3 regions of the Mesorhizobium sp. M0960 genome follow, and region 3 is predicted to be linked to each of the others. Evidence: predicted binding sites of a transcription regulator. Region 3 holds the regulator's gene; each other region holds the start of a gene.
What was found. The regulator LexA, encoded in region 3, represses DNA repair genes until DNA is damaged. The targets are predictions, from matches to a motif close to TGTTCNNNNTGTGTTCNG.
Positions count from the first base shown of each region.

Region 1: recA (recombinase RecA) is a predicted target of LexA. The motif match lies at 1,415-1,432, and genes of this name have one in related genera.
Region 2: NKH63_RS21585 (YifB family Mg chelatase-like AAA ATPase) is a predicted target of LexA. The motif match lies at 1,353-1,370, and genes of this name have one in related genera.

Region 1 covers NZ_JAMYNN010000003.1:89,401-92,677, reverse strand. The annotation lists gene NKH63_RS08720 (TfoX/Sxy family protein) at 1-313, shown strand, start outside; gene NKH63_RS08715 (PfkB family carbohydrate kinase) at 320-1,279, opposite strand; gene recA (recombinase RecA) at 1,557-2,654, shown strand; gene alaS (alanine--tRNA ligase) at 2,914-3,277, shown strand, end outside.
Region 2 covers NZ_JAMYNN010000013.1:32,225-35,501, reverse strand. The annotation lists gene NKH63_RS21585 (YifB family Mg chelatase-like AAA ATPase) at 1-1,261, opposite strand, end outside; gene gshB (glutathione synthase) at 1,422-2,363, opposite strand; gene NKH63_RS21575 (GtrA family protein) at 2,580-2,954, opposite strand; gene NKH63_RS21570 (glycosyltransferase) at 2,962-3,277, opposite strand, start outside.
Region 3 covers NZ_JAMYNN010000007.1:15,882-19,158, forward strand. The annotation lists gene NKH63_RS15095 (ComEC/Rec2 family competence protein) at 1-1,313, shown strand, start outside; gene lexA (transcriptional repressor LexA) at 1,307-2,038, opposite strand; gene kynU (kynureninase) at 2,510-3,277, shown strand, end outside.

The DNA of each region.
Region 1 (3,277 bases), on a different contig from region 3:
GCGCATAGAAGAGCTTTTCGAAGTGCTCGGCCCGGTCAGCATCCGCAAGCTGTTCGGCGGCAAGGGCATCTATTTCGATGGCGTCATCGTCGCCATTGTCATCCGTGGCGAATTGATGCTGAAGGCCGACGCCGAAAGCGCCCCGGATTTCGAAGCGGCCGGCTGCCGGCAATGGACCTATACCGGCTCGCGCCACGGAAAGCTGGTGTCGATGCCCTATTGGAGCGTTCCCGACAGCGCTTTCGACGACCCCGACGAGATGGCGATCTGGGCGCGCCGCGCCTACGAGGCAGGACGGCGCGCCGGCAAATAGGCTGCGTCATGCTTCGGCAATTCTGGGCCGCATTTCACGCCAGGTCCCGCGCCTGGGCACGAGCGCCAGCGCCTCGGCAAAGCCGGCGCTGGTGAAGGCGGCGCTCTCGACGGTGAGCATAGCTGCGGCAACGCCTTCGCACAGTGCCGCGCGCAGCGTCAGGCCGCGCAGCAGGGCGGCGATCGTCGCGCCGGCCAATGCGTCGCCGGCGCCGGCAGCATCGGTCCGCTTTTGGAGCGGCGGTGGCAGGATCGAGAACGCGCCCAATTTGTCGAAACCGAGCACCGGTCCGTCGCCAGCGGTGATCACGCCGCTTTTCAGGCCCGCGCGTCTCAGGCCGTCGACGATGCCTTGGTCGTCAGCATCGATGTCGACGCCGGCGAGCACGCCAGCCTCGTGCCGGTTCATGAAGGCGAGTGCCAGAAGATCAAGCACCGGCGTCAGCCGCGCCGCTTTGCTGGGCGAGACGGCAAGCGCAAACACCGGCTTGCCGGCGGCGAGTGCCGCCAGCCGCGCCACTGCGGAAGACGGCAGGTTGGCGTCGCACAGCACCCCGTCGGCCGAACCGATCGCGTCTCGCACCTTGGCGCGGCGGATCTGCTTGGGAAGCGCCAGCTCGTAGAGCACCATGTCGGCAAGGCCGGCGATCAGCCCGCCGTCGCTATCGACCAGCATCGTATGGCTTGGCGTCGCGCGGTCGAGGAACACCGCCGACAAATCGGCAATGCCGGCGTCGGTGACGGCGCGTAAAACCGTGTCGCCCAGGGCATCGCCGCCGCGCACCGAAAGCAGCGAGGCCGAGACGCCGCGCCGCACCGCACAGCGCAAGGCGTTGAAGGCGGCGCCGCCGACATGCTCGCGCATCGTGCCGGGGTTGGAAGCGGCCGGCACGAAGGCGCCGGCAACCCGGCCGCGCCGCTCGATATAGGCGCCACCCACGGCCAGGATCGTCGGGGATTTCATCATGCCGGCAAAATGCCCTTTGCTGTTGCCCGGGAGGAGACTAGGTCGCCGGGCGGAACCCTGCAATCGCGGGTGCGATTCGGATGGTGACGGCAACGGCGCCGCATGCGAGGCGGGATACGTCCGGAAGCAAAATTGTGAAACAAAAATAGAACAAATATGGATATCCGTTATTTTTCAAACCCTTGGGGCTCATTGACAAATGAGAACAAACGAGGTACATTCTTTTAAGGATTGCGGGATTGTCCGGCCTCCATTGACGACCACGGGGTGATGTATCATGGCTCAGAATTCTTTGCGGCTTGTAGAGGACAAAGCGGTGGACAAATCAAAGGCTCTGGATGCGGCGCTGTCGCAAATCGAGCGTGCCTTCGGCAAGGGTTCGATCATGCGGCTCGGCGCGAACGAGCAGGTCGTCGAGATCGAAACGGTGCCGACCGGCTCGCTTGGGTTGGACATCGCGCTTGGCGTCGGCGGCCTGCCGCGCGGCCGCATCGTCGAGATCTACGGACCGGAAAGCTCGGGCAAGACGACGCTGGCGCTGCACACGGTGGCCGAAGCCCAGAAGAAGGGCGGCATCTGCGCCTTTGTCGATGCCGAGCATGCGCTCGATCCGGTCTATGCCCGCAAGCTCGGCGTCGATCTCGAAAACCTGCTGATCTCGCAGCCCGATACCGGCGAACAGGCGCTGGAGATCTGCGACACGCTGGTGCGCTCCGGCGCCATCGACGTGCTGGTGGTCGATTCGGTGGCGGCGCTGACGCCGCGGGCCGAAATCGAAGGCGAGATGGGCGATTCGCTGCCCGGCCTGCAGGCCCGCCTGATGAGCCAGGCACTGCGCAAGCTCACCGCCTCGATCTCGCGCTCCAACACCATGGTCATCTTCATCAACCAGATCCGCATGAAGATCGGCGTGATGTTTGGTTCGCCCGAGACGACGACCGGCGGCAACGCGCTGAAATTCTATGCCTCGGTCCGCCTCGACATCCGCCGCATCGGCTCGGTCAAGGATCGCGACGAGGTCGTCGGCAACCAGACCCGCGTCAAGGTCGTCAAGAACAAGCTGGCGCCGCCCTTCAAGGTGGTCGAGTTCGACATCATGTATGGCGAGGGCGTCTCCAAGACCGGCGAGCTGGTCGATCTCGGCGTCAAGGCTGGCGTGGTCGAAAAGTCGGGCGCCTGGTTCTCCTATAATTCGCAGCGTCTCGGCCAGGGCCGCGAAAACGCAAAACTGTTCCTGCGCGACAATCCCGACACGGCGCGCGAGATCGAATTGGCGCTGAGGCAGAATGCCGGATTGATCGCCGAGAAATTCCTTGAGAACGGCGGCTCCGAAAGCAGCGACGACGGTTTCGAGGACGACGCCGGGGCGATGTAGGAAAAGCGACGCCTCCCGGAGCGTCAGCCAGGTTTGGATTTGATGTTTTGATTTTGAGTTTGCGTAATCGGTACATTTTGAACCGCCGGCCCCGTGCCGGCGGTTGGCGTTTGACGGCGAGTCAGACGCATTTCAAAGCGCCGGTGAAAGCCGGGATTTGAGCCCATTTGGTGTTTCTGGACAGGCTGCGGTGCGACCGCTAAAAGGCCATGTCTATTTTCCGCCGGCAGCCGGCGGTTCTCTCGAAAAGGCAGTATTCATGAGTGGCGTCAACGAGATCCGGTCGGCATTTCTCGACTATTTTCGCAAGGAAGGTCACGAGGTCGTCGCGTCGAGCCCGCTGGTGCCGCGCAACGACCCGACGCTGATGTTCACCAATGCCGGCATGGTGCAGTTCAAGAACGTTTTCACCGGTCTGGAGAAGCGGCCCTATTCGCGTGCGACGACTGCCCAGAAGAGTGTTCGTGCCGGCGGCAAGCACAACGACCTCGACAATGTCGGCTACACCGCGCGACACCTGACTTTCTTCGAGATGCTCGGCAATTTCTCCTTCGGCGATTATTTCAAGGAGCGCGCCATAGAGCTTGCCTGGAACCTGATCACCAGGGAGTTCGGGCTGAAGA
Region 2 (3,277 bases), on a different contig from region 3:
GCTCACGCTGGATCATACGGGCACGAGCGACGCGCAGTGCTACCGCCGCGCTTTTCTCCGCCCGGTCCGGCCGGATCAGATCGCTGGCCGAAACCGCCGGTACCTCGATCCTGAGATCGATGCGATCGAGCAGCGGGCCGGAAATGCGCGCCTGGTAGTCGGTGCGGCAGCGGTCGCCGCGCAGGCAGCGATAGCCTGGCTCGCCGGCCATGCCGCAGCGGCACGGGTTCATCGCCGCGACCAGCTGGATGCGCGCCGGATAGGTGACGCGATGGTTGGCGCGCGCGATCATGCAGTCGCCGGTCTCCAGCGGCTGGCGCAGCGCATCGAGCGCCTGCGGCGAGAATTCGGGAAACTCGTCGAGGAACAGCACGCCGTGATGGGCAAGCGAGGCCTCGCCCGGCCGCACGCGCAAGCCGCCGCCGACCATCGCCGCCATCGAGGCCGAATGATGCGGCGCGCGGAACGGCCGCCGGTCGGTGAGCTTTCCTTCGCCGAGTTCGCCGGCCACCGACGCGATCATCGAGACTTCGAGCAATTCCTTCGGCGCAAGCGGCGGCAGGATCGACGGCAGCCGCTGCGCCAGCATCGATTTGCCGGACCCGGGCGGACCGACCATCAGCAGATTGTGGCCGCCGGCTGCCGCCACCTCCAGCGCCCGCTTGGCGGTCTCTTGCCCCTTGATGTCGGCAAGGTCGGGCAGGTCGCGCGCCGAAGCATGGATGCCGGCTTCCGGCCGCGACAGGACCTGCGTGCCGCGAAAATGATTGGCGATGGCGATCAGGCTGCGTGGCGCCAATATGTCGAAATCCTTGCCGGCCCACGCCGCTTCCGGCCCGCAGGCGAACGGGCAGATCAGGCCCTTGCCTTCGGCATTGGCGCCGATCGCCGCCGGCAGCGCGCCGGCCACCGCGGCAATGGTGCCGTCGAGCGATAATTCGCCAAGCACGACATAGCCGGCCAGCATGTCGCCCGGAATGGCGCCGAGTGCCGCCATCAAACCGAGCGCGATCGGCAGATCGTAATGGCTGCCCTCCTTGGGCAGGTCGGCAGGCGCCAGATTGACGGTGACCTTCTTCGACGGCATCGACAGGCCGGATGCATGCAGCGCCGCCTGCACCCGCTCGCGGCTTTCGGCTACAGCCTTGTCGGCCAGGCCGACGATGTGCATGTTGACCTTGCCCGGCGCGATCATCACCTGCACGTCGACCGGCACGGCCTCGATGCCCTGGAAAGCAACCGTGCGAACCCGCGCCACCATGTCTTCACCCCGGCTGCAGGCTTGCCCCAAGCCCTTGCGATCATGCCGCGAACGGCGTCACCGGAGACAACCACAGATTTCCGGCGAAGGCAAGAACATTTGGGGAACGGCTGAACGCAGCGGCTCCAATGGGTTGCAACGCGGCCGCTCCGAAGCGAGACTAGTTACGCTTGCCCTCCACCGCATCCCAGAACAGGCTGGCGATGTCGGCGCCGCCGAAGCGCTTCACTTCGCGTATGCCGGTCGGTGAGGTCACGTTGATCTCGGTCATGTAGTCGCCGATGACGTCGATGCCGACGAGGATGAAGCCGCGCTCCCTCAGCCACGGGCCGATGCGGGCACAGATCTCGCGTTCGCGCTCTGTCAGCTCGGTCTTTTCGGCGCGGCCGCCGACATGCATGTTGGAGCGCGAATCGTGCTCGGCCGGCACGCGGTTGATGGCGCCGACCGGCTCGCCGTCAATCAGGATGATGCGTTTGTCGCCGGCGCGCACCTCCTTGAGGTAGCGCTGCACGATGTAGGGTTCGCGGAACATCTGGCCGAACATTTCGAGCAGCGAGGCGAGGTTGCGGTCGGCCTCGTGCAGGTGGAAGATGCCGGCGCCGCCATTGCCGTAGAGCGGCTTGACGATGATGTCGCCAAACTCCTTGCGGAAGGCGGCGACTTCGAGCGGATCCTTGGTGATCAGCGTGTCCGGCATCAGGTCGGGAAATTCGGTGACGAAGATCTTTTCCGGGCTGTTGCGCACCCAGGCCGGGTCGTTGACCACCAGCGTCTTCGGATGGATGCGCTCGAGGATATGCGTGGTGGTGATGTAGTTCATGTCGAAGGGCGGATCCTGCCGCAAAAGGATGACGTCCATCTCCGAAAGATCGGTACGGATTTCTTCGCCCAGTGAATAATGGCTGCCCTTCTCGTCGCGGACCTGCATCGCCTCGATGCGGGCAAACACCTTGCCGTCGCGCAGCGACAGCCGGTCGGGCGTGTAGTGGAACAGCTGGTGGCCGCGCCGCTGCGCTTCCAGCGACAGCGCAAACGACGTGTCGCCGGCAATCGACACGGTGGAGATGTGGTCCATCTGGACGGCGACTTTCAGGGGCATGGCAGCTCTCCGGCGCACTTGCAGCGATCCACTTGGATGCACAAAGTACGCTCCAACACTTTTGAATCCATGCATCGTGCTGTCCGAAAATCGATTCCGATTTTCGCGCCGATGCATCGACGACAGCGATATAAGGAAATCGGCGGCTTCTGCCAATCGGCCAAGGTCATGATGAGGCTGCGCTTCGTTTGGCGCAGATCCCAATGCGATGTGCCGTCAGCGATCGAAGACCAGCTTGGAATAGCCGAGGAAGGACAGCGCCATGGCAATCAGCGAGGCGACCGCAAGGGCGATGAGCGGCGACACCGTCGGCCGCGCGAACAGGATGGCGCAATAGACGAGATAATTGACGACGCTGGTGGCAATGCCGACGCCGCCATAGCGTGCGCCCTCTTGCGCGATGCCGCGGCTGGAAGGCGAAAACGTCAGATGGCGGTTGATCAACCAGGTGACGGACAGGGCAAAACCGATCGAAATGATGCGAGCCGCGAATGGTCCGAGCGGCGCTATCGTCAGCACCAGCCAAAGCGCCGCCGCATCGGCGACGAAGCCGACGCCGCCGGCGAAAATGAAGCGGGCGAGGCGTCCCATTCAGGCTCTAGGCCGCGCGCGGGGTCTTGCCCGGTCCGGCCTTCAAAGTCGCGAGGGCGCTTGCACGTTCACGTTCGACGCGACCGGAAGGCATCGACAGATAGAAGATGCGCTTCTGCTCGGCCCGGCCGCGCGACACCGAATCGAGGATTACCCCGGTCACCGCCGCCAGCATCGACAGCAGCAGCAGCCCGACCGACAGCACCCAGGTCGGCATGCGCGGCACAAGCCCGGTTTCGGCGAACTCGATCAGCACCGGCGCCATCAGGAACAGGCTCGATGCCAGGAAGAACACCGAAAAAGCGCCGAAGAAACGCAGCGGC
Region 3 (3,277 bases):
CGATTGCGGCCTACCTCGTCTTTTCCGGCATTGTGGTGGCGGCCGAACGCAGCTTCATCATGTTGGCGGTGATGCTTATCGCCGTGCTGTTCGACCGGGCCGCGCTCACCATGCGCAACCTGGCGATCTCGGCCATCGCGGTCATTCTGGTGTCGCCGCACGAGGTGGTCGGTCCGAGCTTCCAGATGTCCTTCGCCGCGACGGCGGCCCTTGTCGGCGCCTATGCAGGCTGGTCCGATTACCGCGCCGGCGGGGCCACCACGCCGCCGCCCCGGCGGTCGCCGCTACGCTTTGCCACTAGAAAGGTACTGCTGGGCATGGGCGGCCTGGCGATGACCTCGATCATTGCAGGGAGCGCCACGGCGCTTTTCGCCATATGGCATTTCCAGCGCGTGGCGCCGCTCAGCCTGTTCGCCAATCTGGCCATCATGCCTATCGTCTCACTGGTCGTCATGCCCTTCGCCGTCCTCAGTGCGCTGGCGATGCCGTTCGGCGCGGATGGGCCTTTCCTCTACGTGATGGGCAAGGGGCTGACGGCGATGATCGCCCTGTCCGGGTGGATCTCCGAGCGCTCGCCGATCGATGCGGTCGGGCTGATTTCGCTGAGATCTGTCCTTTTGGTGACGATCGCCCTCGTCATTGCCAGCATGGCGACGACCTGGTTGCGGCTCGTGGCCCTTCCTTTTGCGCTCGCCGGCTTGCTAACGACAACGCAGACGCGCGTACCCGATGTATTGATCTCGGAGGACGCACGGCTCGTCGCGCTGCCGATCGGCAGCGGTGAACTCGCGGTCAACCGGGCACGCCCGAATGAGTTCACCATCGACAACTGGAAACGCGCGCTCACATCAGAGGCTATCGTCGCGCCGGAAACACCTGGAAAGAACGATCCGCAATTCGACATTGCCGATCCGGCCGACTTACCGCCGGGCATGCCGTTCATTTGCACGGACGGTCTCTGCCTTGCCAGGCATCCATCCGGCGCGATCATCGCGCTAGCCAATGACCGCGATACTGCACGGCCAGCCTGCGCCTTTGCCAGCTTGATCGTCATCGACGACGCCACCGCCCATAATCCCTGCTACTACGATCGGCTGGTCCTCGTCGTCACCAAACGGCAACTGGCGCGCGCGGGAAGTGCGGCCGTCTATTTCGATCCACAAGCGGCAACACGCGCCGAAATCCGCTTCGCCGTCGAAAAATCATACCGGCCCTGGCACGTGCAGCGGAAATTTTCACGCGCGGCGCGGGGCATGCCGCCATACCGCAGAGCCGACAAGCCAAAAGCCGGCGCCAAGGGCGCAGCTCAGTAGCGGCGGATCAGCCCAACGAGCTTGCCCTGCACCTTGACCCTGTCTGGTCCGAAGATGCGCGTCTCGTAGGCCGGATTGGCGGCTTCCAGGGCGATCGAGGCGCCCTTGCGGCGGAACCGCTTCAGCGTCGCTTCTTCCTCGTCGACCAGTGCCACCACGATCTCACCGGGGCTCGCCGTATCGGCATTGCGGATGATCACCGTGTCGCCGTCGAAAATGCCAGCCTCGATCATCGAATCGCCTTTGACCTCGAGCGCATAATGCTCGCCGCCCATGATCATGTCCGGCGGCACCGAGATCGAATGCGTCTGGTGCTGGATGGCATCGATCGGCACACCAGCGGCGATGCGGCCCATCACCGGGATAGACACGGCGGCGACGATATCGTCGTCATTGCCGGCTGCAGGGACGCGCGACGATGTCGGCTTGCCTTGCCGAGGACCTTGCCCAAGACTGCCCTGGATGACACTCGGCGAGAACTTGCGTGCCGCATTGAGGCCGGGGGCGATCGAATCGGGCAGGCGCAGCACCTCCAGCGCACGGGCCCTGTTGGGCAAACGGCGAATGAAGCCGCGCTCCTCCAGCGCCGTAATCAGCCGGTGGATTCCCGATTTGGAAGCCAGGTCGAGCGCTTCCTTCATCTCGTCGAAGGAGGGCGGGATACCGCTTTCCTTCAGCCTTTCGTGGATGAACATAAGCAGTTCGTGTTGTTTGCGTGTCAGCATAGCGACCCCCAACAGAATCAGAAAAACAAACCCAGAACAAACACTATCTGTTCCAGTTGTGTTCCGCAACTGTTTAAAGTTTAATGAATGTGTTAGGGCTCGGGTAACGATACCACTCGCCAAACCGGGACGCTGCATTTTCACCGCCGCGGGCCTCATCGCCTTGATTCTGCTTTCGTTTGCGGCCTCTGGGTTTCCAGAAGGCGGCACTGGTATCGGCCGTCAGCCGGCAAAGGGGCACGGAATTGAAGCCGTATCGACTGTGCGGTTTGGTCAATGCACCGTGAACGAAACGAACTCAAAACGCCAACGTTGGGTTGGCTTGGCTCCTGGTTTCCACCGCGTGGTCAGGCAACTTGTCGCCGGTGGAGCCTTGCTGCGCGATACCAGGTAATGGAGAACCGCTCGTGACCGATGGATGCCGTCGATGCGTGTCCGGCGTTGCGGTGAATCTTGGGGAGCAGACAAATCATGACAGGAATTCCCGATCTCGTGGCCATAAGGGCGATGGATGCTGCAGATCCGCTGCGCGCGATGCGCGACCGCTTTGTGCTGCCGCAAGGAGTGATCTATCTCGACGGCAATTCGCTAGGGGCCGCTTCGCGTGCCGCTTTCGATGAATTGAGCAAGGCAGTGACCGAAGAATGGGCGCATGATCTCATCCGCGCCTGGAACACGGCCGGCTGGTTCAACATGCCGCTCGAACTTGGCGACCAGCTCGGGCGCCTGATCGGTGCCGCGGCCGGCCAGACGGTGGTCTGCGACACGACATCGGTCAACATCTACAAGCTGCTGCACGCCGCCATGGCCATGCGGCCGGAGCGGCAGGTCATCGTCGCCGAGGGCGACAGTTTTCCGACAGACCTCTACATGGCTGAGGGTGTGGTTTCGACGCGAAAAGATACGCTGCTGCGCCTCTCGGGGGTCGACGCGCCGAGCATCGAAGAGCTGATCGACGAACGCACCGCCGTGGTGCTGGTCAACCACGTCAACTACAAGTCGGGCGAACTGCGCGACATGCCGGCGCTGACGCGCAGGGCCCAGGAAGCCGGGGCGATGATCGTCTGGGATCTCTGCCACACCGCCGGTGCGATGCCAGTCGAGCTCGACACGGCAAACGCCGATTTTGCCGTTGGCTGCACCTACAAATATCTGAATGGCGGACCGGGCGCGCCTGCCTTCATCTATGCGGCTGAGCGGCATCTTGCCGACATCCAGCAGCCGCTCACCGGCTGGTGG